One region of the Pseudoalteromonas sp. RWi3 genome, then DNA from elsewhere that is predicted to be linked to it. Evidence: predicted binding sites of a transcription regulator. Region 1 holds the regulator's gene; each other region holds the start of a gene.
What was found. Region 1 encodes LexA, which represses DNA repair genes until DNA is damaged. Its sites were predicted from a motif close to TACTGTATNNNNATACAGTA; they were not measured.

Region 1 (7,985 bases):
ATCCCATGCCTGTGGGTTGATGGCAGGCAGCGCAACTAGCCATGTATACTTGCTCACCCAATACCATAAGCTCTTCTTTTGGTAGGGTTTGGTCTAATAGTGCTGCATCCGCAGCTGCAGCTTGTTGTTTAGCTTGCTTAGCATTGGCTAACCAAACATCAAATTCTGCCTCGGACTTGGCCTCTACTACGACTGGCATAAAACCGTGGTCCTTGCCACATAGTTCAGCGCATTGACCTCGGTAAATACCCTCTTCATTAATTCGGGTCCATGTCTCATTGATGAAGCCTGGATTGGCATCCTTCTTAACAGCAAAGTCAGGCACCCACCATGAATGAATAACGTCATCTGAGGTCATTAAAAAACGAATTTTTTTGTTAATTGGTAGCACTAAAGGTTTGTCAACCTCGAGTAGATAGGTATCCGTTTTTTCAGCTTGATTTGCAATTTGGTCACTTGGTGTTGAAAGAATAGAATAAAAATCAACATCTTCTCCCATGTATTCATAATGCCACTTCCACTGCGACCCCGTCACTTTTATAGTGATGTCAGCTTTACTGGCATCCTCCATCGCTATTAAAGTTTTAGTGGCTGGTACTGCCATGGCTATAAGAATGACAAAGGGAATTGCCGTCCAAAGTATCTCGACTTTTGTACTTTCATGAAATTGGGCAGGTACCGCCCCTTTCGATTTACGATGATGTATTAATGCCCAAAACATAACGGCAAATACAATCACCCCAATCACACAACATATTATAAAAATTGTCATGTGCAGTTGATAAACGTTATTACTTATATCGGTTACACCTTCGCGCATATTAAATTGGCTGTTTGCCAATAATTGCTGCGGAAGCATTAGTAATATAAGCCACAAGGTAGAGCTCAATTTACCCATGTGACAGCTCCTTTTGATGCTATTGCAAGACGCAAAGCGAAGAGGCGGCACTGCTTTATTCGCGCCAATTCGTTATTTTTTATTGTTACTGGTTATATTTTTGCCTTCAGACGCTACAACGCAAAAGATCACTAATTAACACAGCGTATTAACCAATTAGTTAAAAAATAAACAATTAGCAAGTTTTTAAGTAAATAAAATTCTATTTTGGTGCAAAAATAACAATGTTAAATCAGGGCGTTATTTTGTTTTTGGGAAATAGTGTAAGGGCTTAAAACTAGCGGATAACAAGGTATGATAAGGGTTAAGACGCTACATAGAAGTGTGAGATACAGTAGCTAAAGTTGAAAAAATATAAAAGCACCAAATTTCACTCATTTGGTGCATTGAGCATAAGCTGAATAAGCCAGTAACTATCTAAACAAGCTTAATGTTTATCATTGGCTTGTGCAGTAAACCCGCACTTACATCCAATCAGCGTTACGGATTACGCCGACCGCTAACCCTTCAATATTAAATGATTCATGCTCAAGATCGACCTCAATTGCACTGAACTCATCATTTTCAGCATGTAAGAGAACTTTCTTCCCTGCTTTTTCAATGCGTTTAACTGTCACGTCTTCGTCAACACGCGCAACAACTACTTGGCCGTTTTCAGCAACTTGTGTTCGATGAACTGCTAGTAAATCACCATCCATAATACCAATGTCTTTCATACTCATACCTTGAACACGCAGTAAAAAATCAGCGGCTGGCTTGAACATTAAAGGGTCAATCTGACAATGGCTTTCAACATGTTGTTGTGCAAGTATTGGTTCACCAGCTGCAACTCGGCCAATCAATGGCAAACCTAACTGTTCTGGCTCATCCTCTTCTACCAGCTGAATGCCACGACTGGCACCGGGCTTCATTTTAATTACACCCTTTTTAGCAAGTGCTTTTAAGTGTTCTTCAGCTGCATTGGCACTTTTAAAACCCAAGGTCTGGGCTATTTCGGCGCGCGTAGGTGGCATCCCAGTATCTTTGATAAATACTTTAATGAGTTCGAGAATTTGAGCTTGGCGATTCGTTAATGGGCGCATACAACTGGTTTTCCATACAGTACATTTAACTGTGAGTATATACAGTTATTTAAAAATCGCAAATTTTAAATTAGTTACCTTTAGCCCTTCTTGTTTACCACCTAGTACTTAATAATAAAGTGGCACTATTTAAACCATCATCAGATTTAAAAGATGCGCCTAAACCAAACTTTAACGCTATATGCTCATTAAACCAGTACTGTGTTTGCAACTCATAGTTATCAGTATTATTGCCATGATCACGAACATTAGCGACCAAAGCAACTGACCATTCTTGATTTATATAATACGCTACCCGCCCTTGAACATACCGATAGCGCCCAACTAACTGCTTAGCTTGTAGATCCCAGCCTCTATTATTGGTTAAGCTGGTCCAACGCACATACGGCGCATAACTCCATTCAACCGACGTTACATTGTCTTTTAAATAATAGTCTCTCCCTTGAAAATAGTTGTAAAAAGCAGTTAAGCCTATTTGTAGTTGATCATTTACCTGGTTTCCAATTGAGGCCGTCACTAAAGAGCTGTCTGATTGCCTATGGCCGCCATCATCATCAACATGCCGCAAGCCAGCCGCTAAAATTAAGCCATGTTGCCAATAATAAGTCGCATCACTGGTAATATAATAAAGGTTGTCATTCGCAAAGCCACCTAACGCAATATTGTTCACTCGGTGCAAGTGACTTTTCAACTCTTGAGGACCCGATAAGACATTTAAGTCATCACTAAAATAACGGTATCTCGCACCTAAAAATGCTTTATCCAAACCACTTAAATCAGTAAACCCGAGATCAACCTGATGATTGATATCTGCATAGCTGGATAACGATAAAAAGCCAATTAACAGCATTATTCCTTTTTTCATCATGCGTTCCTAAAATGTAACATTAGGTATATTTTAGCTATTTAGATGATCTTAACTGTAGGAAAGTGTACAAAAGTGTAGACTGGCTTTAAATTTATAATTGAGGACATTCCATGACTATTTGGTATCACCCAATCACTCTAGCGCAGTGTAAACAACTTGATGAAGGCATTAATGGCCAAGGCACATTAATGAAAACCATGGGTATAGAAATCACTGAGATTGGCGACGACTATTTAGTGGCAACTATGCCTGCAATACCTGCACACCACAATCCTATTGGAATGGTTCATGGAGGAGCAAACGTTGTACTTGCAGAAACAGTTGCCAGCTATGCAGCCAATTTTGTTATTGATTTCACAAAATTTTACTGTGTAGGCCAAGAAATTAATGCAAACCACTTAAAAGCATCGCGAAATGGCATACTTACAGCTGTTGCAAAGCCTATACACATAGGTAAACGGACATCGGTATGGGAAATTAAAATAACAAACAGTCGAGGCGAGCTGTGCTGCGTATCAAGAATGACCGCAGCAGTGGTTGAGCGTAAAAATTAACTTTCTATTGGGTAAATCGTTATCTCAACGCCTGCACCGATAGCAGATATTCGCAGTAGCGTATCCGCTTGCAACGCTTGATTAAAACATTTTGGTGAAGTGCCTGATTCAAAGCCTATATCAAACGTGCGCCGAGAGCACGCTAGCCATTGTTTTAATGCATTACGTGAACAGGATTCAATTAATTCACACATATGGTTAATGGCTTTATCTGGAGTAGACACTTCAATATTCGCCTCAATACGCGCTAATTGACGATACTCATCTTTGTCATAGTGTAAAACTGTGGCAATTTTTTTTAAGTCTGCCACTAGTGAACTAATATCTTGTTTAGACTCAAGCTCTAGATCTACATTTAAAAATTGAATTTCCGACATGCTATTGTTTTACCCCGCGTTAATTACAACGCAAACTTTAACCTAAATTTGCGTTTATACCAAACCCTATCCCTTGCAAATTAGACCATCACCTACGTAGCTAGCCCTAATGCGACAATTTGCCACATGGTCAAACACTGTATACTTTGTAAAATACTGCACAAAAAAATAATAACAAATGAGTTCTTGATGAATAAACGTATTTTTAAGCACGCTCGTAAATGTCATAAATGGCTTGGATACATTCTTGCTTTGCAAATTCTTGCATGGCTGTTAGGTGGTTTAGTCATGAGCGCTATTCCGCTTGAAAAAGTTCATGGTAAACATTTGGCAACTCGAGCTATCGATAATCCATTTACTCAGGCAGATTACCCAGCATCGCTCGACAAAATAGTTGCTCAAGTCAAACAGCCTAAACAGATTACCTATTCTCATTTTTTAAACACCCCAATCATTACGCTAAAAACTGACTCAAAAGCGCTGCATTTTAATGGGTTAACGGGGCAACCACTTAGTAACCCCAATAAAATACAAATTGCTGCAAATGCAAAAGCCCACCTACTAATTGACGCTGAGATTAATAGGATAATTAAACTTGAAACAGGGCCTCGAGAAGTTGGCTACAAAGAAAATATATGGCAAGTGAGTTTTAACGACACTTTTAATACAACACTCTATTTATGGGCAGATAGTGGTAAAGTAATCACAGTTCGCAGCACGATATGGCGAATTTTTGACTTTTTTTGGATGTTACACATAATGGACTACGATGAACGCGAAGATTTTAATAATCCATTATTAATTAGCTTCTCTGCGACCAGTGTCTTATTTTGTTTAACTGGCTTTGTTTTATTGTTTCAAAATGTGCGTTTGCGCAACCGTAAACAATCTAGAATAAGCTCCTAATAATTCATTATTTACCCATTAGATTAATAACTCTAAAATGGCGTATCCTGTAGTTCACTAAAATGATTGGATATGCCTTATTTTATTATTGCGCTGATAGCTTCACTTGCAAGCTTTAACCTCCACAGCGAGCAATTTACTCGCTTCTCAACGGCAAAAAGACATTTAATAAAAACGTTACCCAGTGATGCCAAAAGCATTTACTGTGGCTGCGATATAAAACGCCAAGGAAAAAAATTAATACCTGATCCTTCAGCATGTGGCTATCAACCGCGCAATGCCGTAACACGCTCAGGTAAACCCAATGCTCGTGCCGTTCGGATTGAATGGGAGCATATAGTCCCTGCATGGGAATTTGGCCACCAGTTACAATGTTGGCAAAATGGTGGGCGAAAAAACTGCGTGAAAACCAGTGCGCAATTTAGAAAAATGGAAGCCGATATTAATAACCTTGCTCCTGCAATCGGTGAGATTAACGCTGATAGGTCGAATTATCGCTTTGGTATGCTTGCAGGTAGCGCCACACAATATGGTAACTGTCAGGTAAAAGTTAACTTTAAACAACGAGTTGTTGAGCCACCCGCTTATTCACGAAAGCGTATTGCAGATGCATACTTTTACATGCAAAAAACCTACGGATTAAAAATATCTAATAAGCAACAACAGTTATTTAGAGCATGGCAAAACCAGAGTTTAGCGCAAACCAAAAACTCTCAGCATCTTTAACTCTACAAATGTTTACATTATAAACATATTTTTTGTTGCCTATCTTGGGCTGTATTGATATTTTCGAAACAAGTATTTACAGGAACGTAACTAAGTATGTTTAATAAAAAAAGAATCTCTACTGCTATTCTCATTGCTTTTTCTGGCCTTGCAATTACAGCATGTGGAGGCGGCGGTAGCCTAAATAAAGATTCAAATGATACAGACTCTACCAATGTGGTAACACCGCCACCACAGTCTAATGAGGTTGAATGGGTTGCGGGTGAATTTGACCCATCAAGTACATTTAAAAACCAATGTGATGTGCCACGCACAGGCAACGATCCATACAATAATAACCAGCCATACCCTGATAAAGCAGGCTCCACCCTGACAGAAAAAATGTGGTTGCGCTCTTGGAGTGATGAAACATATCTTTGGTATGATGAGATCACAGACAAAAACCCTGAAAGCTTTGATACTGTTGCGGCATATTTTGCACAATTAAAAACTGAGCAAACCACAGATTCTGGCGCTAAGAAAGATAACTTTCATTACAGCGAACCAACAGAAGACTTTTACAAAGAAGCACAATCAGGCGTGGTATCAGGTTACGGCATTAACTGGTCATTTATTTCAAATACGCCACCAAGAGTGTTAAGAGTTGCCTATCTTGAAGATAATTCACCGGCACAAAATGCAGGAATACAACGTGGCGATACCGTTCTTTCTGTTGATGATGTAAGCATAGATACCAACACTCAAGATGGAATTGACTCGCTCAATAGTATTTTGTTTGGCCCAACGGCTGGCGAAGCACACAACTTTAGAGTGCGCAGTAATGACGGGACTGAAAAATCAATCTCCATTACAGCAGGTAACATTGCAAAAACCCCGGTGCAGAACGTAAATACGTTTACTACACAAAACAATACACGTGTCGGTTATATGCAGTTCAATAGCCATATCGGTATTGCGCAAGAAGGTTTAATCGATGCCGTTAATAAGTTTAAGGCTGATCAAGTCGACGAATTAGTCATCGATTTTAGATACAACGGCGGTGGTTTATTAGCCATGTCGTCACAATTAGCTTACATGGTTGCTGGCCCTGCTAACACCGATGATTTTTACTATTATCAAACCATTCAGAATGACAAGCTACCAGAGGAAGTACCTTTGTCATTCATTAATCAAGAAATTGATTACTCAACATTTGAAGGCAAACAAATACTCTTACCTGATTTAAACCTATCAAAAGTTTATGTCCTTAGCACATCAGGTACTTGCTCTGCCTCTGAAGCCTTTATTAATGGTTTAAAAGGGATTGATGTTGAAGTGGTATTAATTGGCGACACAACGTGCGGTAAACCTTATGGTTTTACACCTACGCATAACTGTGCAACCACTTACTATACTATTCAGTTTAGTGGTGCTAATTACAAAGGCTTTGGTGAATATTCAGATGGTTTAACACCCACCCCTGCACCACAGTTTTCAGCTGATGTTAAAGGCTGCCCTATTGCTGATGACTTTGATCATCAACTAGGTGATACAAACGAAGCACTACTATCAACGGCGTTATACCATATTACAAATAATGGCTGCCCTGAAGTGCCACAAAATGTAAAACAACAACCTGCCAGCTATACACAAAGCAACGAAACTGGTTTATCACTTGAGATACCTCAGTCGCTTTACAACACAAATATGGATTTAACCTGGCCTAGTACAGGGGACGCAAATGACTAAATACATGCTAAGTGCTATTTGCGCAGTAATACTAACCGGATGCAACAGCACACAGGCTTTAGAGCCTCAAGATGCAACCCTAACACGAGTAAATCCGGGCATTGTTACCCAGCTGCAACAAGCAATTCAAACTGCAAAAGGTGGTCCTTTAGTGACTCTTGCGGATGATGTATTTACTAAAAGCGCACAGCTTTTGATAGATCACGGCACGAAGAAAGGTCCTGATGGCATGCCTATTATGGGCGCACATAACATCCCTTCAGAAAAGTTTGTCTTGCAAAAATCAGGGGAGCAATGCTTTTTATTTTACCCTAAAAAACAACTGAGTATTCCACTTAGCAATGTCGAATGTGAAGTTATTTAAAACCAAAAAGGCGCATTAAGCGCCTTTTTGCTATAAGCGGATTAAAGCGCTTGGTGTGGACCAAACACCTCGTAATGTATGCGTTCAGCATCAACGTTCAAAGCAAGCAGTTGTTGCCTAATTGCTGCCATAAAACCTGTTGGGCCACATAGGTAAAAATCGCCTTCTAGCAATGGAAGTTGATCTGCAACAGTGCTTATATTCATTAACCCTCTGAACACTTCATCTTTAGTTTCTTGATTATACCAAGTGTAATGCCTTAAGGAGGAATGCACGGCAGCAAGATCTGCTAAATAATCGGCAAACGCATGATGCTGTGCATTTTCACAGGCGTGTAAATAAAAGGTGTTTGTGCTCACTTCATCCTGTAATAATGTTTGCAGCATCGCTAGCATAGGAGTTTGACCAACACCAGCCGAAATTAGCACTGTTGGTTTTTTACTGTCTTTTAAAAAGAAATCACCAGCTGGCGGAAACAGCTC
Region 2 (7,985 bases), on a different contig from region 1:
TCGGTTTTATGGAAAACAATCTGGCAATAGAGCAGCTCAGAATTATTGAGGTAACAGCTCAAGGGAATGAATTAGTTCGTGTTCAGCGCAGAGGGGCCGCAGTTGAAGCGGTACCTGACTTTTCTTTGCAACCAAAAGGCGATGCTGCTTACTTTTTGCCAAGCTCACAGCTTGCTGATGGTCAAATATATCTAGCTCCATTGTCGTTAAACAGAGAGTTTGGTGGTGAGCTGACATTTCCATACAGGCCGCAATTACGTTTTGTAGTGCCAATTTATAGTGAGCAAGGCAAGCGTTTTAGCTTTTTAATTATGAATTTAAATGCCAATGCGCTTATTGAAAGTTTGAGGGCAACGCTGTTTAATAACTCACAGTTAATCATTAGTGACTCAAAAGGGAGCTTTATATATCACCCTATTGAAAGCTATCGTTTTTCGAGAGATTTGGCGCCAGATATAACCTGGCAGAATGTCTACTCTCAACCGCCAGAGTATTTGAACTTATATCTATTAAATGAAAAAAATAACGAGAATGAGCAATACTATGTAAAGTCAAAAAAAGTGCAAACTAGAACAAGTACAAAATATAATTATATCGACCTCAGCTTACTTGCTTCGAAGAAACATGTTGATAGCTTAATAAATCAAAAACGACTTTCAACATACAGCTTCCTGCTGATTATTGTTCTTTTCATGTCAATTTTACTTTATATCTTTTACCGCAATGCGATAAGAAGCCAGATGTTAGCAGATGCGAGAAAAGAGTCATCTGCAATTGTGGATGGTTCAATTGATGCCATTATTGGTTTGAACTTATCAGGACAGTTAACCAGTCTGAATTTTACCGCTGAGCGGTTGTTATCTATTTCTAGAAGTGCATCAATAGGCCGAAACAGCTCTGAGGTAGCATTATTAGATAAGCTACCGATTGATAACTACATTGAAGATTTAGAAAATAATAAGCCGCAAATTAAAGATGAGCGAGCGGTCGAAATTTTTGGTAAAGCTTACCATTTCGCTATTGCTGTAAGCCCTGTTTTTGCTGAAGATAACCAGTTAAGTGGCCTTGCTTTAATAGTTAGAGATATCAGCAACGAGAAAGAAGCCGAAATTAAAGTTAAGCGGTTAAACTCTGAATTAGAGGAAAAAGTAAGAAAAAGAACACATGCACTGGCTCACGCTAAAGATCAAGCTGTTAAAAATAGTGATGTTAAAAGCGCTTTTATATCTAATATAAGTAATGAATTAAAAACATCACTACACGATGTCACTAAAACCTTGAATATGTTGCAGCGCGAAGAACTATCAGAAAAATCGCAAAATTTGTTAAGGACTACGGATCAGAGTATTGCAAACTTAAATCTTTTAATTCAGGATATTTTAGATTTATCAAATATTGAATCAGGGCAGCTAGAATTTAATTTGATTGCATTTAACCCACAAACATTGATAGAGCGACTTATTGAAACCTCCGCTGTTAATGCCTTTGACAAAGGCCTGGAAGTTTATTTAGATACCATAAACTTAAGGTGTAAAAGTGCAATTGCCGATACATTAAGGCTAGCGCAAATCATAAATAATTTAATAAGTAATGCAATAAAATTTACAGACCAAGGTTTTGTAAAAGTTAGTGCTAGTTCAGAAGATGTCAATGGTGGGCAAGTAAAGTTAACTGTGTCCATAGAAGATTCAGGGATTGGCCTTGACAGACACAGTCTCAATAGCCTTATAAAGCTTTTTAATCAAGCTGATAGCTCAATTGTATCAGGGAACACAGGTGCTGGGATTGGGTTGTCTATTTGTAAACAACTTTGCCAAATGATGGGGGGAACCATAGAGGTTAGCTCAACCTTGAATAAAGGCAGTGTATTTAGTTTTCATGTGTACATGGAGGGGGAAAGTCAACAATCATCTGAACACAAAAAGGCCTACGAGTCGACAAATACGCTGGTGGTAAATAATTTTAAGCATTCAAGAGAGTTTATTGCTGAACTGATTGAAAGTGAAGGTGGCCATGCAGAGCTTTTACAATGTAACGAACTGGATCAGGTGAAACGTAATGACTACGACCTTGTGTTTTTAGATATGCGAGATGATAGCACGAACCAATTAAGCTCGATTATAGAACAATTAACGCTGAAGATCCCTGACATAAAAATTGCACTATTGTATAAACCAAGTGAACCAATACCTAAAGCGATTAAATCCAAAGTTATCGCAATAAGTAAACCTTTAACTTACAGAAATTTACTCAAAGCGATTGGTTATTCGCAACCGATTGACAAAGAGCCTCACGATGTAGTCATTGCGCCTAGCAAGCTATCACAGAATGTGATTCAACAAATAGACGGTTGTAGCATTTTAATCGTCGACGATAATACTATAAATATAGATGTTGCTTGTGGAGCACTTGAAGGATTACCCCTAATAATACAAACGGCTCATAATGGTGCTGAGGCTCTTGAAGCGCTTAAAGTAAGCGAATCAACAGAACATCCAATCAGTTGTATTTTGATAGATTGCGAAATGCCAATACTTAATGGCTATCAAACATGTCACAAAATTCGTTCTGGTCAAGCAGGCATTTTTTTTAAAGATATACCTATTATAGCAATGACGGCTAATGCAACGATTGATGAAAAGGGAAAGTGCTTATCTGCGGGTATGAATGATTATGTAAGTAAGCCTTTTAATATAGAAGTATTACAAGATACACTTATAAAATGGATTCTATCTAATTATGAAAACGATGCAAAATTAAGTGTTCAAACAAAGCCTGAGGCTAGTGAGTTATGGGATAGAGAAGCGACCCTTGCAAGGCTTCTGAATAAAGAAGTATTGCTAAATAAAATTTGCAATATGTTTATAGTGACAGCGCCTGTAAAGTTCTTAGACCTCAAGAAGTTTATCAGTGATAAAAACTATGAAGAGGTCCGCCAGTGCGCCCATTCTCTTAAAGGGTTATCAGGTGAAGTAGGAGCGAATAGCTTAAGACAACATTTTGCAGAAATAGAAGTACAGGCTAAAAGCCAGCAATTGAATGTTGAGAAACAGTTGGAACTTATTGAAGATCAATTACCAAAACTGATAGCTCAGATGGGTAAATATTTATAAATATTTTAACAGTAATAGTTTAACGTTTGTAAAAGGAGCTTTTAAATATGGATGATGAAATTAGGGAACGTATAATCCGCGTTTGTGACAAAAAAATAGGTGCAAAAGGGCAAGATGTTGGCTTGTCTTTTTATGCTTTTTTTGCCAATAAAAACAATGAACCAGAGTTATTAATGCAAGTTGCTACTTGGTGGATTCAAACGCATCAGTTAGATCACTTTGTTAAAGCGCAGAAAATAAAAGATATGATGATTCAGAGACTATAATCAGTATACATAGATATTTGAGGGGCAGGTGATTGCTCACAGCCCCTTGTAGTACTGCTCAAACCGTTAAGTTAAGTATTCATATGGCATTTTTTATATTTTTTACCGCTACCACATGGGCAAAGGTCGTTCCTGCCAATATTCATTTCAGTAGTTGGAAATATTTCCCCATCTAAATATTTCCAGACATTTTCTTCTTTTATAAATCGCGACTTTTCGTGTAGTTTGCAAAATAAATTTTTATAAAAATAGCTCGCACAAAACTCCACCACGCCGTTATTTTCGTCGTATTCAGACATCAGGATCTCAAGGTTAATAAACCGAGAACTACTTGCAAATTCAGCAATTTCATTTAGTGGATTTTCTACCTGCTTTTCATTCGCATAGGTTTGGTATATATACTCAGTATTTTTAATCGCATAAGCAGTATAGCGAGAGCGCATAAGCTGTTCAGGCGTTGTTGCGTAAGCTGTACCCAAGTGCAATTTTTCACAGCATTGGGCATATTTCTTTTTACTATTACATAAACACGGAAGGTCTGAGAGTGAGGCCATGTTATTTACCCAGTCTAAAACGGGTAGCATAACAGTTTATTGCGCCAATGCTAACTCTTCTGAAGACTCATTGTTTGTAAAGCAATATAGCTTGGCTGAAGCGTGTTCTAAGTTAAGCGATAAATCAGCTAACTGGTTGTTTTTTAAAATATCTGTCCATGTTATCACAGCTGCAAAGTTACCGTTATGAAGAGCAGAATTAAGCACATACTCTAAATTCACCAAGTGCTTTTGTCTGATCACAAGAAGTTTAGATGTGTCAATTGAGCATGAATCTAATAATGCTTTACTAGGCACGTGGTCGGGTGCAATTAATAGTGTCCATGCATTTTGGCTATTGTAATGATGAAGCACTTTCAATAATTCGAAGGTCGCTGAAATTTCGTCTTCAATCTGGATTACATTGACAGATGAACTGAGGTTATCTTGTTGGTAGCTTTTAACAGTTCTTAAGGTAATTGGCTGTAACATAACGGTCACTCACTGGTTGTTTATACAGTATGTGTATACAGTAGTTTATACAGTTGTTGTGTGCAAGCATTATTTGTTATTTTTTGAACGATTGTTGATTTTAAATTACCTACTCTATAAATTTAATATTTTAAATTTTTTTAAAACAGTGGCTTATGTTTTTATTGAAATTACCCCGTTCACTGGAGCAGATTATGAAGTTGAGGGGATCAAATGATTGAACTGTTGTTGATGTATTTGCTCATACAGTGTTGCTGCATAACATTTAGCATCTTGAAAGCGTTTAGTTGATAAATGCTTTCTTAAATCAGCTAATGCGGTTGTAGCGGGTTCATAACCTTGGCTACTTGCAAGACTGAGCCATACAGCGCCATGAAATACGCTTTGAGGAACACCTTGGCCTTTTATGAAGAACAAGCCTAAATAAAACTGCGCACGTTGGTTACCTGCCATAGCGGCCAGTCTCATCCATTTTGATGCAAGCGGAGGTTGATCGTTTTTTAAATAATACAGTGCTTTTGTAACTACATTGTCAGGCGTTTCGGCGTTGCCTTCATTGTGCTCTGTTTTACTCGGTTGAGTAATAAACGCCAATACATTATCTAATTGCTGCTCAAGGTCAAGTCCACTCGGAGATGTATCTGTCATAATACCACGCATATTATTGTTTTCATTCACTGCTTAAGTTTAGTCTAATCAAAGGTAATTTGTCCTGTTATTCCATAAATCTATGGTAAAATTACGCAATTATTCACTCGTTTTATGAAAAAATACTTATGCTTGAGTCCATTTTTAAAATTAGAGCGCAAAATTCGTCCGTTCGTCGCGAATGTATTGCCGGTCTAACCACCTTTATCACTATGGTTTACATTGTTTTTGTGAATCCCGCTATGCTTGCTGAAGCAGGAATGGATCAAGGCGCGGCGTTTGTTGCTACTTGTATCGCCGCAGCGATAGGTTGTTTTATTATGGGTTTTTGGGCAAATTACCCATTAGCATTAGCACCAGGAATGGGATTAAATGCATTTTTTACCTATGGAGTCGTTTTAGGTATGGGGTATACATGGCAAGCTGCGCTTGGTGCGGTGTTTATGTCGGGGTGTATCTTTTTATTATTAAGTTTGTTCAAGGTCAGAGAGTGGATTATTAATGCGATTCCGTTGGTGCTTAAACAAGCTATTGCGACTGGAATTGGTGCATTTTTAGCGCTCATTGCACTTAAAAACGCAGGTATTATTGTTGCAAGCCCGGCGACATTTGTTCAATTAGGTGATATTACCGAAGCAGGACCTTTACTCGCGATTTTTAGTTTTTTCATTATAGCTGCGCTGCTTTATAGAGACTTCAAAAGTGGTGTGCTGATCAGCATCTTAGCAGTTACTTTAATTGCGCTTGGTTTTGGTTTAGTTGAGTATCAAGGTGTTGTATCAATGCCACCTTCAATTGTTCCTACCTTTATGCAATTAGACTTCGCAGCTGCGCTTGAACTGTCGATGTTGAGCGTGATATTTGCATTTTTGTTTGTTGATTTATTTGATACCTCGGGTACGTTAGTTGCAGTCACTCAAAAAGCAGGACTTGCAGATGAGAAAGGAAATATGCCCCGCCTTGGTCGTGCATTAAGTGCTGATAGTACGGCAACGATAGCTGGTTCTATGTTAGGCACCTCAACAACAACGTCTTATATTGAATCTGTGGCAGGTGTATCTGTAGGTGGGCGCACAGGTCTTACAGCAGTTGTAGTTGGTATCTGTTTTTTATTGATGATGTTTTTTGCACCACTTGCGCAAATGGTCCCCGCATATGCTACTGCAGGCGCTATTTTATATGTAGCAGTGTTGATGTTACAAAACCTTAAGCTTGTGAACTGGGATGATATGACAGATGCTATACCTGTCAGTGTGGTTTTATTGATGACGCCGCTTACCTTTTCAATTGCTCATGGTATTGCACTGGGTTTTATTTCTTATACTGCGGTGAAAGTACTATGCGGCAAACGTGATGAAGTAAGTGTAAGCGTTTGGATTTTAACGGGAATGTTTGTAATTAAGTTTGCGTTTTTATCGTAACCTGTAAGCAAAGAAAAAGTGGATTACCACTTTTTCTTTGGTGCAAATAAAACATCTAAATCGTCTTGCTCTTCCTCTGTTTTCTTTTTCAGGGCTGTTGCATTAGAAGCTTTAAGTTCAGTACTTATGGCTTCTAAATATCCCTCAAGTTCTTGCCTTTTACTATTAACATAATCATCGCTGTAAGGAACCGCTGAGATAGTCGCATACGCTTTTTCAAAGTATTGCCTAGCTGAGCCAACCATATTAGCTGAACGGGCAGATAAGCCACGTTTAATTTGACTCTCTATGTTTATTTTTAATTGTAGCTTCTCCATTCGTTTATCTTCAGCAACAAATGTTTGGCTATCCACTTTACCTTTGCCGTGTTCAGAGCGTAAAAGGGCTCTTAACTTTTTTATACCTTGGATAAGTGCAATGAGTTGCTTGTCGTTATCAGGCAATACCAGGTTTTCAGATTCATTTGAGTCAACTTGATTGGACATTCGCGTTTTTGACTCATTCAAACGATTTTTAAGTTCTTTTGAAGAGGGAGATAATTGCACCATTTCTGTAAGCGCATCATAAATACGACGTTGAATTACGCGCAGTACCCCTTCAGACATAGGAATGTTGGCACTATTAAGAAGTACATCTTCAGATTCTTCTATGATCTTTTTTTGTTTTGTGAGCTCTTTGCGACGCTCTGTTTCTTGTTTCTCTTTATGTTGTTGTACAGCACTCACCCATAAGGCAATGACGATCAGTGCAACTATCAACACAATAATAATAGAAACGATCATGGTTCAGGTCTCTGGTTTTATAAGCTAATACTTTTTATCTTACATTAAATATAAGCTAACTGGGTAGTTTTGCGCAGCTTATAATAAAGAAAAAATGGCTTTGCCATCATTTTTAACTAGAAAACAAGGTTTAGGATTTTGATGTTAAAAGATGGCTACCTCATAGCGGGCGTTTGTGCTAGCCTAGTGTGATAAACGTTATAAATAATCTGCAGTTTAGCCTGTTAATTTCAACTTTTAAGAAAAAACACTTGGCTTGGCATGCATCTACATTTATAAATAAGCAGTATAACTACACTAAAAATGCAGCCATGAAACTACAACAACTCAGATACATCGTCGAAGTCCAAAACCATAAACTGAATGTGTCAGCGACAGCTGAAAGCTTATTCACTTCTCAACCTGGTATTTCTAAGCAAGTTCGCATGCTAGAAGATGAGCTGGGCGTACAAATTTTTGGCCGAAGCGGTAAGCATTTAACGCATGTTACCAGTGCAGGTAATGAAATCATTAATATTTCCCGCGAAATCCTTTCTAAAGTAGAAGGTATTAAAGCGGTTGCGAATGAACATACGCTTCCTGACCAAGGTAAATTGAATATTGCAACAACACACACTCAGGCTCGTTATGCGTTGCCCAGTGTTATTCAAGGTTTTATGAAAAAGTACCCTGCGGTTTCATTACATATGCACCAAGGTACGCCGCAACAGATTTCAGATGCTGCAGCCCG
Region 3 (7,985 bases), on a different contig from region 1:
TACTCTGCAGTTGCTTTATCTTTTTTAAAGCCTAACTTTACTAGATTGAAGTCATTATTTTGCCAAAACCTCAACAGCGTATCATTAGCGCCAAAGCTTGCTCCAAAATAGTGGCATTGTGAAGACAATTGAGTTTCTGTAAATTGAAGTAACCGAGAGCCAATATCCTTGTTCTGTTTATCTGGCGCAACAGCGATACGAACAACACGCGCCATTTGCTTAGTAAGAACCGCTGAATTAAACGCAAGTTGCGCTAATGTTTGCGCCATTAAATGGCCTTGTGGCCGACGTTTACCAGCTGCGACTTGTTGAGAGATCTCAGGTGTTAACCCACCCTCTATCGCTACCAAACACACTGCAATAATTTTGGAATTATCAAAACACGCAAAAAGACGTTGTGAAGTGGCATCGAGCAGGTGGCGTAAATCATTTACGCTGTTTTGATAATGTGCCAATGACAGTAAGCCAACAACTTCAATTAGTAATGACTCATCATGTAAGAAGTTTTTAGACTTTATTTCTTGAAATACAATAGGCCCAAAGCTGCTGGACTGGTCATCATAGTGCGCATTAAGTGCAAGCAGTGTACATACTTGTTGCTCTAGAGGGTCGTTAGTTGCAAAACGAATTGGCTGCTTGAGTTCAATGCTGCGCATGTTTTTATAATGGGTTTGTAAATAGCGCTTAAATTTTAATGTGTAGCCTCGACCATTGCCTTCATAGCCCACTATGGTACTTGCAAATATAATACGCGGGTAATGGGTGAGCATTTTTATAAGTAGTGGCACGGGGATAGAGGCAGCTTCATCTACAAATAATACATCACATTCTGGAAGCTCGTTCAGTAACTGATCGGGCGGGCTATAATGTAAATTTGCCAGTTGTTTATCTGATGCGTTGTAGCTTAAATTACGTGCTTGTGCGAGGTGTTTAAAACAACTGTGTAAAGCAGTAAATTGTTGAGCACAAATCACTATTTTTTTATATGACAATTGCGCAGCAGCGAAACCCAGCGCCGATGACTTTCCTCGGCCTCTATCTGCACTTATTAATAAAGGGCGATTTGCTCGGCCGTTAGCTGTTTTTACAATTTGCTTAATGCACGCTTGTTGCTCAGTTAAATCAATAACTCCCATTTCTACAGTGTTATCATGAGTACTTGCAAAGCCATTTAATTGGCTAAAACGCAGTGCCTTACTTTGTGGTAATAATTTTGCTAAGCGTTGGTTAAAAAAGCTTATGGGTCGATTTTGCGCATAGGACTGAAAATAGGTTAAAGCAGGATCACACCAATTTTCTAAGTTACTCACTTCAGGCAAAAGCAGTACCAATAAACCACCTGCTTTAACAGTGCCGCTTAGTGCTGCGAGTTTGTCGGGTAAAATGCCACTAAAGCCATCATAAATCGCATGATCAAACTCTTGACCTAAAATTTGATGAGTGTGCTCTGGCCAAAAACTAGAAGTTAGCTCTGTGCTTTTTGATAATACATTGACCTTGGCGCCATTTAGCTCGTTGAGCAAGTGCTGGGCAGCTAAATAGCACCAGCTTTGTTCACCTGTGATCAGTAATAATTGCCTATGCTTAGCATAGGCAAGTTGTGATAATGCTTTGTTTAGCTCAGTATTAAATTGCTTGAAGTCGTGCATATTGGGTTACTAGCCATTTACTGCCAACATCGTCAAAGTTCACTTGTACTCGTGATTGCGCACCAGCACCTTCATAATTTAACACCGTACCAATACCAAACTTTGCGTGCACAACGCGTTGGCCTAAATTAAAGCCGCTATCTTCAAATGCTGCATGGCTAACCGATGAGCTAAAACGTCCTGCAGCAGGTGGGCGAGAGACTTGAGTTTTTATGCGAATTTCTTCAACACAATCTTCAGGCATTTCACGTAAAAAGCGTGACGGGCTGTGGTATTTTTCTTGGCCGTATAAACGGCGGCTCTCGGCGTGGCTAATATAGAGCTTTTCCATTGCTCGGGTCATGCCAACATAACACAGGCGGCGCTCTTCTTCTAAACGGCCAGATTCTTCATTACTTTGTTGAGAAGGGAACATGCCTTCTTCAACACCCACCATAAATACCAGCGGGAACTCTAACCCTTTTGCTGAGTGAAGCGTCATCATTTGCACAGCGTCTTCATGTTCTTCTGCTTGGCCATCACCTGATTCAAGCGAGGTATAGGCTAAAAAGCCTTGTAGTGGTGAACTAAACTCTTCGTCTTCAGGTAATTCATACTGACCACACGCACTAATAAGCTCTTCTAAGTTTTCTACTCGAGCGCGGCCTTTTTCGCCTTTTTCGGCTTGGTACATAGCCATTAAGCCTGATGTTTGAATTGCGTACTTGGCTTGCTCTTCAAGTATAAGGTCGCCAATTTTCTCTTCTATATGCTCAACGAGCTCTACAAACTTACTAACAACGCTAGCTGCACGACCAGATAAGTGCTGTTGTTCAACAACTGCTTTAGCTGCATACCAAAGAGGTAATGATTCAGCACGAGCACAATCACGTATGTGGCTTAGGGTTTTATCGCCAATACCACGGGCAGGCGTGTTGATAACACGCTCAAAAGCAGCATCATCTTGGCGGTTACCGACAAGGCGTAAATAAGCCAGGGCATCTTTGATCTCTTGACGCTCGAAGAATCGCATACCACCGTAAATGCGGTATTTTAAGCCTTCTTGTAACATGGCTTCTTCAAGTACCCGCGACTGCGCGTTACTACGATATAAAATAGCCGCATCTTGCAATGCATTACCCGCATTAAGCCAGCTGCGCAACTTACTGCTAACAAAGCGTGCTTCGTCTAATTCGTTAAACGCGGCATAGATAGAGATTGGCTCACCTTCATTGCCATCAGTCCACAGACTTTTACCCATACGGTCTGAGTTATTTTGAATAAGCGCATTGGATGCTTTAAGAATAGTGGCGGTGGAGCGATAGTTTTGTTCAAGACGAATTGTTTCGGCTTCAAAATCAGTTAAAAAGCGTTTAATGTTTTCAATTTTAGCACCGCGCCAGCCATAAATGCTTTGATCATCGTCTCCAACAATCATAATGCTGTTGGTATCGCCTGCAAGTAGTTTAAGCCACGCATATTGAATGGTGTTGGTATCTTGGAATTCGTCCACCAACATGTGGGCAAAGCGTTGTTGATAATGGCGCAGTAAGGTTGGGTTATTTTTTAATACTTCAAAACTGCGTAGCAGAATTTCGGCAAAATCAACCAAACCGGCACGATCGCAAGCTTCTTGGTAAGCAGTATAAACCTTAAGCATCATTTGCTCATTGATATCATAAGCTTGAATGTCTTTTGGGCGAAGGCCTTCATCTTTTTTCGCGCTGATGTACCAACCAAATTGTTTAGCAGGCCATTTTTTATCATCAATGTTCATCGCTTTTAATAAGCGTTTGATCATTCTTAGTTGGTCATCAGAGTCTAAAATTTGAAATGCTTCAGGTAAATTAGCTTCGCGGTGGTGTGCGCGCAAAATACGATGCGATAAACCATGGAATGTACCAATCCACATACCGCCGACAGGGGCGCCGAGTGTTTCTTCAACACGAGAGCGCATTTCTTTTGCTGCTTTATTGGTAAATGTTACTGCGAAAACGCTGTAAGCAGATGCTTGCTCTACCTGCATTAACCAGGCTATGCGATGAACCAGTACTCGAGTTTTACCAGAGCCAGCCCCTGCCAGCACCAGCATATTTTGCAGTGGAGCAGCTACGGCATCCCGTTGTTTGTCATTTAACCCATCGAGTAATTCTGAAACGTCCATCATCACGCCTTTTCAATCAATATTGCAGGCAGTATAACAGGTGTTTTTGTTAGGCTAAATAAAATACTGTTTTTATAAACAGTTAATTTAAAAATGTTCTTTATTCTATTTAACCGTGTTTTTAGCTAAGCTATTGTTGTATGAAATATTTGCTGTAGCCAATTTGACTGATATTTAGTAAAAATCACGATTAAAGATAAGTTTCTATTTATTGGTTTTTATATAAGCTTATGATTATTAATAAATTAAAGAGTTGGCACGAAGTGTGTAAGTATCTAATAAGAAAATTAAATTAATAACTGAGGTTAATATGGCAGAGCAAGGTTCAGGCGGTAATGTAATCGCAGCAATTTGTAATATATTTTTTCCAGGACTTGGACAGTTAGTGCAAGGTCGTATTATGGCGGCAATTTTCTTTTTCTTAGCCTGGGTCATTAGTGGCGTATTGATTTACGTTGCAATAGGTTTTGTGCTTCTACCTATCGTATATATTTGGGCCATCATTGATGCCGCACGTTTTAGATCCTACCGGTAGAACGCTTTATTAAAATGCAAAAGATAGCGCTGTATAGCGCTATTTTTGTATCTGGCTTTCGTTATTCATAACTGACTAGGTTATAATCCTATGTATTAGTTGTATTGAGACAAAGTTATGGAATATCAATTTATTCGTGACCCGATTAGTGGCTTACGTATTAAAATTAGCAACGAACATGCTGTGATTGGGCGCTGGTTAAATGAAGAGATTGGCAAAGATAAAGTTGCCATGGTACAGGCTTTAATTGCATCAGTTGCTAGTAGCTTTGAGCCATTAAGGCTGCAAGGTCAAGAAATTGATTTAATCTTAAATAAAGATGAAGCCATTTTTGAGGCACATGCATTGCACCAAGATTCAGAAGATCTCGTTGCCTATCAAGACGATGAACTTATGCTAGAAGAAAATGGATTAAGTAGTGGCTGTGGTTTTGAGGATTTTGTTGATTTAATCAATTCATGGCATGAGTTTACAGCAGGAAGATAAGCACAGAGTCGCAGCTCTGTGCTATAAATTTTATTTATGTTATTACTGTTCAGAGACTGATTTAACAGCAGCGAGCAATAAGTTTTTAGTCAGGCGGACTTTATAATTTGGGTTAGCATATTGAAAATTCACTAATCCTTTTTTATCCACCACAAATACTGCGGGAACAGGTAGCGCAACTTTTGCTTTACCATCGAGTGATACAAAGTTTACTCCAAGCTTATTACGATAAATCGTGGCGGTTTTATCATCTAAGTAGAATGCAAGTCCGAGTGCTTGGCTTAAAGTCAGGCTATCGTCTGAGAGTAATTGATAATTAGGTGAATCAATTTTAGTTTGTGCTAGTTTTTCAGGGCTATCAGGTGATATGGCAATAATTTGCGCCCCCAAATCAGCAATTTGTTTTTCTATTTTTTGAATACTTGCTAATTGCTTTGAGCAATATGGGCACCAGCCGCCGCGGTAAACTATTAGTACAGTTGTTTTCTCTGCAAAGCGCTTACTTAAATCAACATTATTTCCGCCTTTATCTTTTAGCGTTGTAGCAGGGATTGTGAGCCCAGGCATAAGTGGACTAACTTGCTCAGCTTCATCAGCAATATTAGTCGCTGTTGCTGCAGATACACCTGTACTTAAGAGTATAGTAAAAGTAAGTAAAATTGATTTTAGCATGTAGCTCTCTTTTTATTTGATTTAGATAATGAAACTAGACAGGCTAACAACAGAAATAATTTCAATAGATCTTAGTTATCTGTATTATTAACCGCAATTAGGAAACAGTAACTGGAAGAGACATGTCTGCCAATTTAAATAAACTAGTAGTAATGCTAGAAATGCAAAACGCCATGAATACCAAAGTTCATGAGCAGTGGTTTAGCCAAGGTTTTGAGTGGAACCGTGCAATTTGGGTTGAGTGTGCTGAAATGCTCGATCATTACGGCTGGAAATGGTGGAAAAAACAAACACCAGATACTGAGCAAGTTATCTTAGAGCTAGTAGATATTTTTCATTTTGGATTATCACTGCGCATTGATGGTGAGACAAGCTACCTAGATTTAGCAAAACAGCTTGAAGAAGAATTGAGCTCACCAAAAACAGCAGATGACTTTAAGCAAACACTTGAAATACTAGCGGCGTCAGCTGTTGCTGATAAAACATTTAATGCTGCAGCTTTTGCAGGTTGTATGGCTCAAATCGGTATGAATATTGACGATCTATACCGTGGCTACGTAGGTAAAAATACGCTTAACTTCTTTCGCCAAGATCATGGTTATAAAGATGGTAGTTACATTAAAGTGTGGAACGGTAAAGAAGACAATGAGCATTTAGTTGATGTTGTTAAAAGCCTTGATACTGAACATGCAGGTTTTGCAAAACTTGTATATCAAGGCCTTGAAGCGCGTTACCCTAAAAACTAAGGGTGTACGTTGCTAAAATCGGTGATGCTTAAATAGTCATCTATTTCATTGTGCGGTTGCTTACTATCAGGGTTTGCAACTGCCAATAAATGGCCTATGCCAAACTCCCTCGCTGCATTTAATACACTTAAGCTATCATCGACAAATAACGTGCGCTGTTTATCAAACCCTAAATCAGCTTGCACTTGCTGCCATAAGCTTTGGCTTTCTTTACTGACACCGTATTGATGTGTAGAGACCACCTCATCTAAATAGTTATCTATATCCGTTTGTTCAAATTTAAGCATCACACTTTCAGGGTGGGCATTGGTTAGTAAGATAAGCTCTTTACCTGCTTTACGCATGGCGCTTAAAAACGCGGGCACATCCTCGCGTACTTTGATCAAATGCTGGGTTTGGCGTTTAAGCTCCATAATTGGCAGGTTTAGTTGCTGCTCCCAATAGTCGAGGCAATACCACTGAATTTGACCATGCACGGCTTGGTAGCGTTTGTGAATATCAGCTTTGGCATCCGTTAAACTTATATTTTGCATAATCGCGTGTTGTTCAGGGATAACATTTAGCCAAAAGTGATTATCAAAATGCAGATCGAGTAAGGTACCATCCATATCTAATAGTACGGTGTCGATTTTCGACCAATTTAGCATAGGCATTTCTCTATAAAAGATTTATGATTGTGTTAAGCATCCATGATAACAAATTAATGCCAATGACACAGAAAAAGCACCCAACACCACCGCACATTATTAGCAATCAAGTTGTTGCAAAAAGTCGTTTATTTACGGTTGAATCACTAGATTTAAAGTTCTCAAATAATGAACAACGTCAATACGAACGGATCCGTGGCGGCGGCAGAGGGGCTGTGATGATAGTGCCATTAACAGCTGATAACGAATTACTGCTGGTTCGTGAGTACTGTGCGGGCACAAATGATTATCAACTTGGTTTTCCCAAAGGCTTAATTGACCCAGGTGAAACGCCAGAGCAGGCTGCCAACCGTGAGCTTAAAGAAGAAGTTGGCTTTGGTGCTGAGCAATTAGAGCCACTCAAAAAAGTATCTATGGCCCCTAGTTACTTCAATGCCACGATGCACATTCTGTTTGCACAAGGGCTTTACCCGCAAACTCTTGAAGGGGATGAACCAGAGCCATTAGTCGTAGTTAAGTGGCCATTAACGCAATGGCAGTCATTATTACAACAAGATGACTTTACAGAAGCACGAAGCGTTGCAGCTTTGCTATTATTAATGAAGCGCATTGATTCGGAGAGCGGTGAATGAATAAATTACTAGAGCCATGTATTGAGCTTGCACAAAGTGCGGGTGCGGCTATTATGGCGATTTATAAGAAAGATGATATTGGTCAGCAGGAAAAGTCAGATCACACTCCTGTAACAAAAGCTGACTTAGCCGCCAATGATGTTTTAGTCGCAGGGTTAAAAGCCCTTGCGCCTGATATTCCTATTATGTCTGAGGAAACACCTATTCCGCCTCTTGCCGATAGGCAAGATTGGCAACGTTATTGGCTACTAGACCCAATGGATGGTACTGGCGAGTTTATTCTTGAAAGTGGTGATTTTGCCGTAAACATTGCGCTGATCGAAAATAACCGACCTGTATTAGGTGTCATCTTCTGGCCGGCAAAAGGGATTACCTATTTTGCTAGTCACCAAAACGGGGCATTTAAACGCACTGATGGTGTTGATGAAAAAATCAGTGTAGCTACACCTGATAATTTAACGTTAGCGGTTAGCCG
Region 4 (7,985 bases), on a different contig from region 1:
TTGGTATTTATTGACTGAGCTATTCTTGTCTCACACCCAGCTAGCATAATTAAAGCTAATAACAGGGTTAAGGTCCTTAATAAGTAATTCTTCATATATTCTGTCTAATTTTATAGTGGCTTAAAATGTGTAATTAAATGTTTAACTAAATCAGTCATAAAATGTTTTAGCCATGTGCAGAGATGAGCTCTTTGGCATTCGCTTTTGCCATTTTACTAATGTTGTCACCAGCGAGCAGCCTAGCAATTTCGTCGATTCTGCCATCCTTATTCAAGGATTTCATATGGGTGAATGTTTCGCCGTTTGCAATTTCTTTGGCTACAAAAAACTGTTGATGACCAGAGCTTGCCACTTGAGGTAAGTGTGTCACACAAATGACCTGTGTTGATTTGCCTAATTGGCGTAATAACTTTCCTACAGCAGATGCCGTAGGGCCAGAAATACCCACATCTACTTCATCAAAAATAAGTGTTGGCGTTGTTACTTTTTGCGCAATAATGACTTGTATGGCTAAGCTAATTCGTGAAAGCTCTCCACCTGATGCTACTTTTGATAATGGCTGTAAAGGTTGCCCTGGATTTGTTGAGACTAAAAATGCAATAGAGTCAAAGCCTAGTACTGTAGGCGCGCGTGTTGGTTCTTGGCTCAGTTGAATCTCGAACTGCCCGTTTTCCATCGATAAATTCGCCATACTTTGACTTATCAGTTTATTTAAATCACTTGCTGCTTTTTTCCGGCTCTCACTTAATAAACAAGCGGCCTCTTTATAAAGATCTAAAGACAAGATTATTTCAGATTCTAATTGTTCTAACCGTGATGAATTATTGCTAATTGATTCCAGCTCACTACTGATTGATTGATGAAAATCTACGAGCTCTTCAGGCTTTATATGGTGTTTTCGAGCTAAATCTAAAGCACCACTCAAACGCTCTTCTACTTCAACAAGGCGACTTGGATCTAGTTCAGTTTGATCAGCATAATTTCTAATTTCACGACTGGCTTCTTCTACTTGTACAGCGGCCTCTTCTAATAAAGTCGCTACGCTATTTAAGCTGTTGTCGTAATGTGCCAACTCAGCAAAGCGTTGAGCACTATGCTGTAATATTGAGCAAGCATTTTGCTCATCACTTTCGTATAAATGCTGTAGCTCACGTTGGCACGATTCAAGTATCGTCTGGCTGTGGCTTAACTTATGGTGCTCAGCTTCAATCTGTTGGAATTCATTTTCTTGAAGAGCAAATTCGTCAAGTTCGGCTACTTGGTATTCTAGAAGCTGTTTTTGCGCCGCCTCTTTCAGTTGAGACTGCTCCAGAATAGAGTACTCCTTTTGCAAGTTTTGGTGTTCCCGATAGCGTTTACGCACATTCGCGACCAATCCAGAGTGTCCTGCGTAGGCATCTAACAAATTGAGTTGGTGGTCTGCTTTTAAAAGATATTGGTGCGCATGCTGCCCATGAATCGAAATTAGGTGCTGGCCTAGCTCTTTTAGCTGTGTGGCTGTAACAGGACTACCATTGATATAACTCTTACTACGACCGTTTTTACAAATCACACGTCTTAATAAACATTCGTTTTCATCATTTGTTAATAACTGCTGTTGTAAATAGTCAGTTGCATTAGGCAGGTTAGCAATATCAAAGTGAGCACTAATTTCTGCGCGCTCTGTACCAGGACGCACCGCAGTGGCATCAGCACGTTCACCCAAGCAAAGTGATAATGCATCTATTGCAATTGATTTACCTGCGCCAGTCTCACCAGTAATAGCGGTCATACCACTATGCCACTCGGTGCTGAGATTATTTACAATGGCAAAGTTTTTAATTTCGAGTCCAATTAACATACTGTTCATCCATCCAGTCAATTAACTGTTAATTTATACAGTGTTTCGTTTTTTTGCAAATAAAATTTCTACTTTTGTTCAAATTCCAAAGTAGTGGCTGTTGCTAGAGAAGTGTATTTGAAGTCGGGGATGTGCTTTGAAATGTAAAAGGTAGGGTGCTTTAGCACCCTGAGGTATTTAACTATTAGTTACTCAATTGTTGAGTAAATGACTGAGTATTTGAATCGTCAGAGTCTTGTTCTTCATCTACTTCAGGCACACCTTGATCACTTGTGATATCAGGTGATTCTAATGTTTTAATTAATGAAGGGAGTGTCTCATAATAAAAATCACGGTTATATTCAATTCCCGCATAGGGTAACTCAGCAACAAAAAGAGAAAGTTGCTCAGCTAACTTGTCACGTTCACCGGTGACAAACGATTTAGTCAGTTCGCTATTTACTGTTGAGATGAAAGATTCGACAATTCGTTCTAAATACAATAAGTTTTCATCACTATGGGGTTGTACAACAAAAAAGTTGCTAGCAATGACTTGTAATCGCGGAATATATTTAGGCCTAAGTATATGAGCCTCAGAAAAGTAATTTAATTTCCCTTTTAAATTGCTCGTTACTTCTGCCACACGGTTATTAAACAGCTTTTTTTCCGCCTCTCGTGCATTACGGCGGTTATTTTCAATTACAAGGTATGTACCTAGTAAAGTTATTAATAACAAAATAGCAAAAAATACAACGTAAGTCATCGCTAATAAACATTCCTGATTTATGTGATTATAAATTTCATGGTATTTTGCGCTAATGTATGAGTTAGCGCAATAAAATTAATACAAACGACTACCCCAATTTAGCTTTGTACGTAAAACATGATAGTAAGAGTATTCTTTTGGATGAATAAGCCGGAGTCTTTTATCTGCTTTTTTTATCACGACTTCATCACCTGGTAACACAGCTAGTACTACATGACTATCACAGCTCACTTGTAAGCTATCCGTATTTTCTAAACTTAGTTTTAATCGAACTTCATTATCGGCATCGACGACCAAAGGTCGACTTGATAGGGTATGAGGAAACATTGGGACCAGCGAAATAGCATTCAGCTCAGGGGTCAAAATAGGTCCGCCACCAGATAATGAGTAAGCTGTTGAGCCTGTGGGGGTTGAAACAATTAAACCATCTGAACGTTGAGAAAAGACAAATTCATTATTTATAAATGCTTCAAATTCAATCATATGAGCAACTTTGTCGGCGTGAAGTACAGCTTCGTTTACGGCCGAATTAGCACTTTTGAGTTCAGCATGACGATAGACTTCAACTTCAAGCAAGAAGCGGTTTTCTTCGATATATTGGCCACTTAACACTTGCTCTAGGCTTGCTTCAAAGCCATCAGGGTTTAAGTCTGTTAAAAACCCTAAATTCCCTCGGTTCACACCAATTACCGCAACGTTAAAGCGAGCAAGTACACGCGCCGCACCTAGCATATTACCATCGCCTCCAACAACAATTGCTAAGTCGGCTTTTTCACCAAGCTCAATTAATTTAACGAGTTTGTCTTTAGGAATATCGTCTATTTGCTGTCCAGTTCGTTGCTCAACAATAACAGAAAAGCCTAATGCATTTAAAAAAGTGTACAGGCGTATTAACGTTGCGGTTGCGCCATCGTGATTTACTTTTCCAATTAAGCCTATGGTTTTAAAAGGTGATTCCATGGTATTCACGCAAATAATTATAATAACGCTAGAGTACTTAAAAATGAGTGAATTGAAAACCTCAGAGCCTTGAAATAACTTCTCTTTGCCCCGATATAAGCTTTATGCAGCAAGATGTAGATAATATGAATATAAATCCTCGAGATCAGCAAATATTTTCCGCCGTTATGAGCTTGTATTGTGATGGTGAAGGCCTTCCCGTGGCATCCAGTAAAATAGCAAAACAAAAAGGCATGGCAGTGTGCTCGGCCACCGTGCGTAATGCCATGTCTCGGCTTGAAAAAGTAGGTTTACTATACTCACCCCATACATCTGCTGGGCGCGTTCCGACCAATGCAGGTTTTGAGTATTGGTTAACGGAGTTTTTTGCATTAAATGAGATTGCTCAATATTGGCATCCAGCGCAGTCAAAGCTTGTAGAGTTAGCCCACGATTTAAGCCAGCGTTTTAAAGTGTGTTGTTGTGTTGGCTTGCCTCAAGTCCGCTCTCAGCATGTTTTCAGAGTAGAGGTGCTTGATTTCGACAGTAATGATTGGCTCATATTATTGATTGATAGAGCAGGTCAAAGCCATAATATTTGTATTCACAAACCTGATGATTCATCAGACGCTGTTCGATATCAATTTGCCACTTGGCTCAACACGGTATTTAGTCAACAAACACTCATGGAAGGCTTGTATCGTATGCAAGCAATGGCAAATACAGCGCCACGTAATTGTCATGACTCATTAACACAATGGACCCGCGAATTAAGCCAGAAACTTGGCTCAGACAATAGTATTGTGGTGGGTGAAAATTACTTATATAAGCAAATGGATTGTCAGCAAAGTTTAAATATTGGCGTGTCATTTTTAAATTATGTTGAAGATAAACTGGCTTTTAAAAATGGTGTTTCTGTGCTTAATTCAGAACAACTGCCATTTGCAGATTGCTCTGAGTTAATGGTAATTAGTGTGCCGTATTTTCAAAATCAAGAATATCAAAGTCGTTTTTGTATAATTTGTCCAAAATCGGCGCAAATTGAAGCAATCATCCAAGAATTTAAACTAATCGAGTCATCTGACTCTTGAATCTTTTTATTCAATCCCCATAATTACCGCAATTGAAAAGAATTGGAGTACGTTTATTATGTCTGAGCAGACAAAATCACCAGAGCAAGAAGTAGAATTAAACGAAGAGTTAGAGCAAATGCAAGCAGACGTTGAAGCGGCTGTAGAGGCTGCTGATGCGCATGAAGCTGAAGAAGTTAGTCCAGAAGCTGAAATCGCCATGCTTTACGCAGAGCTCGAAGCGGCAAAGCAAACAATCAATGATCAGAAAGATGGTGTTGTTCGTGCTGCAGCTGATGTTGAAAATATTCGTCGTCGTGCAGCGCAAGATGTTGAAAAAGCGCATAAATTTGCTTTAGAAAAGTTTGCTAACGAACTACTTCCAGTGATTGATAACCTAGAACGTGCAATTGAATTCTCAGACAAAGAGAACGAAACACTTAAGCCGTTACTTGAAGGCATTGATATGACAGTGAAGAGCTTTAATGATGCTGTAGCTAAGTTTGGTGTTGAAATTGTAAACCCACAAGGTGAGCAGTTTAACCCTGAATTTCACCAAGCGATGTCTATCCAGCCAAGTAATGATGTGTCACCTAATACAGTACTAGCAGTGATGCAAAAGGGTTACACTTTAAATGGTCGTTTACTTCGCCCTGCAATGGTGATGGTGTCAAAAGCCGCTGAGTAATCTAAAATATTCTAGGAATGCCCGTTAATTACGGGCATTTTTTTTGCTTTGTATTCGGTGCCAAACTTGAGCAAGTAAAGTTAGCACTAACGCACTGAACATTAAACTTGAAAAGGGCACGGCACTTTGCGCATGCATTAAGGCTAGTATTGGCCCAACAAGTGCACCACTGCCAAAGCGTAAAGTACCGATGACGGCGGTTGCCGTTCCTGACTTTTCTTCAAACTGCATTAAGATAAGGGCATCTGCATTACTGGCAATAATACCTAGGCTCATCATAAGAGGTGCAATAGCCGCGACTATAAAGTACAGCGATAAATGAAGCACGCTAAATGATAACAACGCGCTTCCCGACATAAACCCTACAAACAAACCATAATAGAGCATCTTTCTAGAGCCTATTCGCGGTACTAAACGAGTATTTAAAAAGTTACCAAACATCAGTGCCATTACATTAAAAGCAAACAATAAACCAAATAATTGTTCAGATACTGAAAAATAATCAAGGTATACAAAGGGCACAGCAGTTAAAAAGCAAAAAAAGCCAAAAGAAACAAACATTGAGCTGGCTATGTCTGCACGCGCATTTTTATTTTTAAATACGGTTTTATAACTATCAAAAAAAAGTGCAAAACCTGAAAGTGGGCTTTTAAATATTGGAATATCAATTAAGTATCTTTGAGTTAGCGCTAAAATAGTAAAACTATAACAAGCGAGTACAATAAAAATCGTCTGCCAATGAGAAAGCCCCATTATCATTGAGCCGACAGTTGGCGCAACGAGAGGTGCCACCATCATGATCATGGATACATAAGACATGCCTTTAGCCGTGTCTTTTTGATAAATATGACGAATAATACCTGGCACAACCACAGTTGCAGCTGCACCAGTAAAAGCTTGTACTACACGTAAAAACCAAAAAAGGTGTATGTCATTACAAAATGCTAAAGCAAGGGAGCTTAATCCAAATAAAGCTAACCCGATCTTTGCGAGTACTCGCCGTCCTATTTGATCGGCAATTGGGCCGAAGAAAAGCATTCCTAGTGCGTAACCAGCAAGGTACAAGCTTAGAGATATTTGCACATTAGGCATACTTGTATTGAGATCGTTTGCAATGATTAGCATCGCAGGTAAATACATGTCGATTGCCAGAGGGGTAATAGCAACGATACTCGCTAAAAGAGGGAGTAAGATGCGCTTGTTAAGCACAGAAGATTGTATTTGCATGCGCCACTCGAAAACAGAATTTGGTGCGCATTGTATCAGCGGGATTTACAATGCGATAGCCAGTGTATGGATTAGTTTGTGATTAATTTTGTCAGTGTGGTTAGGGGGTTGAATAGTAATATTATGTTAAGGCGATATTTGCTATATTGAAACAATATCAATAAACGGAATGTTAGTTGGGAAATACAATGAAAAAACTAGTTTTAGCAGTACTCGCAACAGCCGTGTTAGCCGGGTGTAAAACATCACCAACGGGTCGGACACAAATCGCTTTGTATAGCGATCAACAAATGAGCCAAATGGGTCAGCAAAGCTTTGCTCAAATGAAAGAAACCCAAAAAGTAAATAAAGATCCAGCTGTGAATGCGTATGTTAAATGCATTACCAAGGATGTAATTGCTGTTTTGCCTCAACAATACGCAAGCCAAAATTGGGAAGTGGTCGTCTTTGAAGACGATTCAGCCAATGCTTTTGCATTACCAGGGGGCTATATTGGTGTTCATACGGGGTTACTTAATGTAGCTAAAAACCAACACCAACTTGCAACAGTCATTGGTCATGAAGTGGGTCATGTTATCGCGGAGCATTCAAATGAACGTGTATCACAAAGTTCACTGTTGCAAACAGGCATGCAGGTAGGCAGTGCAGCACTTGATATAGGCGATGTAAAATACCGTAATGAGATAATGCAAGGACTCGGTTTGGGTGCACAATTTGGTATTATTTTACCATTTAGTCGCTCTCACGAGTCAGAGGCGGATATTATCGGCTTAGACTTAATGGCTAAAGCAGGGTTTAACCCGAAAGAGTCAGTCACATTATGGCAAAATATGAGCCAAGCTGGAGGTGGAGCAACGCCTGAGTTTATGTCGACTCATCCAGCACCCGGTAATCGTATTAAAGAGTTACAAGCAAACATGTCAGGTGCGGTAGTAGCAAAGAATAATGCCAACAAGTCAGGAAAAACGCCAGCCTGTACGCTCTAGTTTGCCGCCATAGTAGTTTTAAATAAATTTAAAAGGCACAACATGCAATGTTGTGCCTTTATTTTTAGCTTCGCGAGGGAGAAGTTTTAGCTAGTCCTTAAAACGTCCACTCTATATGCAATTGTGGAACTGACTCGGTGGTATCTGTACCAAGTTTGTTATGCCAATATTGCCATTCTAATCCAAGCAGTAAGGTGTTTTCTTTCATGCTCATAGCGTGGCCTAAATCCCAAGTAATAATTGGCTGAGCTAAAATCCAGGCTTTTACATCTTCACCAAACTCATTCTCACGTGCAGCGATGTACTCCACGTGACCTGTTACGTTGAATTTTTGTGAGCCGATAGCAAATGGGTATCCCCATGCAACATCCAACATCCAGCTATTTGTTTCAATTGGCGCCCCACCACGGGCTACACCATCATTATCATCAATGTATGCTGTAACCAATGTAGACAGAAAAGTAAAACCAGGCGCTTGCCAGTTTACTTT

Region 2: ACFI4Z_RS02135 (SulA-like leucine-rich domain-containing protein) is a predicted target of LexA. The motif match lies at 4,428-4,447, and genes of this name have one in related genera.
Region 3: uvrD (DNA helicase II) is a predicted target of LexA. The motif match lies at 3,857-3,876, and genes of this name have one in related genera.
Region 4: recN (DNA repair protein RecN) is a predicted target of LexA. The motif match lies at 1,864-1,883, and genes of this name have one in related genera.

Annotation. Positions count from the first base shown of each region.
Region 1 covers NZ_JBHNYL010000007.1:36,144-44,128, reverse strand. Annotated here, with positions in the region: gene coxB (cytochrome c oxidase subunit II) at 1-898, opposite strand, end outside; gene lexA (transcriptional repressor LexA) at 1,363-1,980, opposite strand; gene ACFI4Z_RS10930 (hypothetical protein) at 2,075-2,845, opposite strand; gene ACFI4Z_RS10925 (PaaI family thioesterase) at 2,959-3,402, shown strand; gene ACFI4Z_RS10920 (hypothetical protein) at 3,399-3,779, opposite strand; gene ACFI4Z_RS10915 (hypothetical protein) at 3,969-4,685, shown strand; gene ACFI4Z_RS10910 (endonuclease) at 4,758-5,411, shown strand; gene ACFI4Z_RS10905 (S41 family peptidase) at 5,508-7,139, shown strand; gene ACFI4Z_RS10900 (hypothetical protein) at 7,132-7,503, shown strand; gene hmpA (NO-inducible flavohemoprotein) at 7,545-7,985, opposite strand, start outside.
Region 2 covers NZ_JBHNYL010000001.1:503,060-511,044, reverse strand. Annotated here, with positions in the region: gene ACFI4Z_RS02150 (response regulator) at 1-3,113, shown strand, start outside; gene ACFI4Z_RS02145 (DUF6500 family protein) at 3,161-3,379, shown strand; gene ACFI4Z_RS02140 (YchJ family protein) at 3,451-3,933, opposite strand; gene ACFI4Z_RS02135 (SulA-like leucine-rich domain-containing protein) at 3,970-4,404, opposite strand; gene ACFI4Z_RS02130 (tetratricopeptide repeat protein) at 4,597-5,052, opposite strand; gene ACFI4Z_RS02125 (NCS2 family permease) at 5,181-6,473, shown strand; gene ACFI4Z_RS02120 (hypothetical protein) at 6,497-7,255, opposite strand; gene cysB (HTH-type transcriptional regulator CysB) at 7,567-7,985, shown strand, end outside.
Region 3 covers NZ_JBHNYL010000010.1:2,935-10,919, forward strand. Annotated here, with positions in the region: gene ACFI4Z_RS13145 (tRNA(Met) cytidine acetyltransferase TmcA domain-containing protein) at 1-1,649, opposite strand, end outside; gene uvrD (DNA helicase II) at 1,627-3,792, opposite strand; gene ACFI4Z_RS13155 (hypothetical protein) at 4,103-4,327, shown strand; gene ACFI4Z_RS13160 (YacL family protein) at 4,445-4,813, shown strand; gene ACFI4Z_RS13165 (peroxiredoxin-like family protein) at 4,856-5,485, opposite strand; gene ACFI4Z_RS13170 (dUTP diphosphatase) at 5,608-6,231, shown strand; gene yrfG (GMP/IMP nucleotidase) at 6,228-6,878, opposite strand; gene nudE (ADP compounds hydrolase NudE) at 6,941-7,510, shown strand; gene cysQ (3'(2'),5'-bisphosphate nucleotidase CysQ) at 7,507-7,985, shown strand, end outside.
Region 4 covers NZ_JBHNYL010000012.1:1,762-9,746, forward strand. Annotated here, with positions in the region: gene recN (DNA repair protein RecN) at 167-1,840, opposite strand; gene ACFI4Z_RS14325 (hypothetical protein) at 2,025-2,582, opposite strand; gene nadK (NAD(+) kinase) at 2,661-3,545, opposite strand; gene ACFI4Z_RS14335 (HrcA family transcriptional regulator) at 3,650-4,615, shown strand; gene grpE (nucleotide exchange factor GrpE) at 4,674-5,282, shown strand; gene ACFI4Z_RS14345 (Bcr/CflA family efflux MFS transporter) at 5,307-6,509, opposite strand; gene ACFI4Z_RS14350 (M48 family metallopeptidase) at 6,698-7,495, shown strand; gene ACFI4Z_RS14355 (nucleoside-binding protein) at 7,593-7,985, opposite strand, start outside.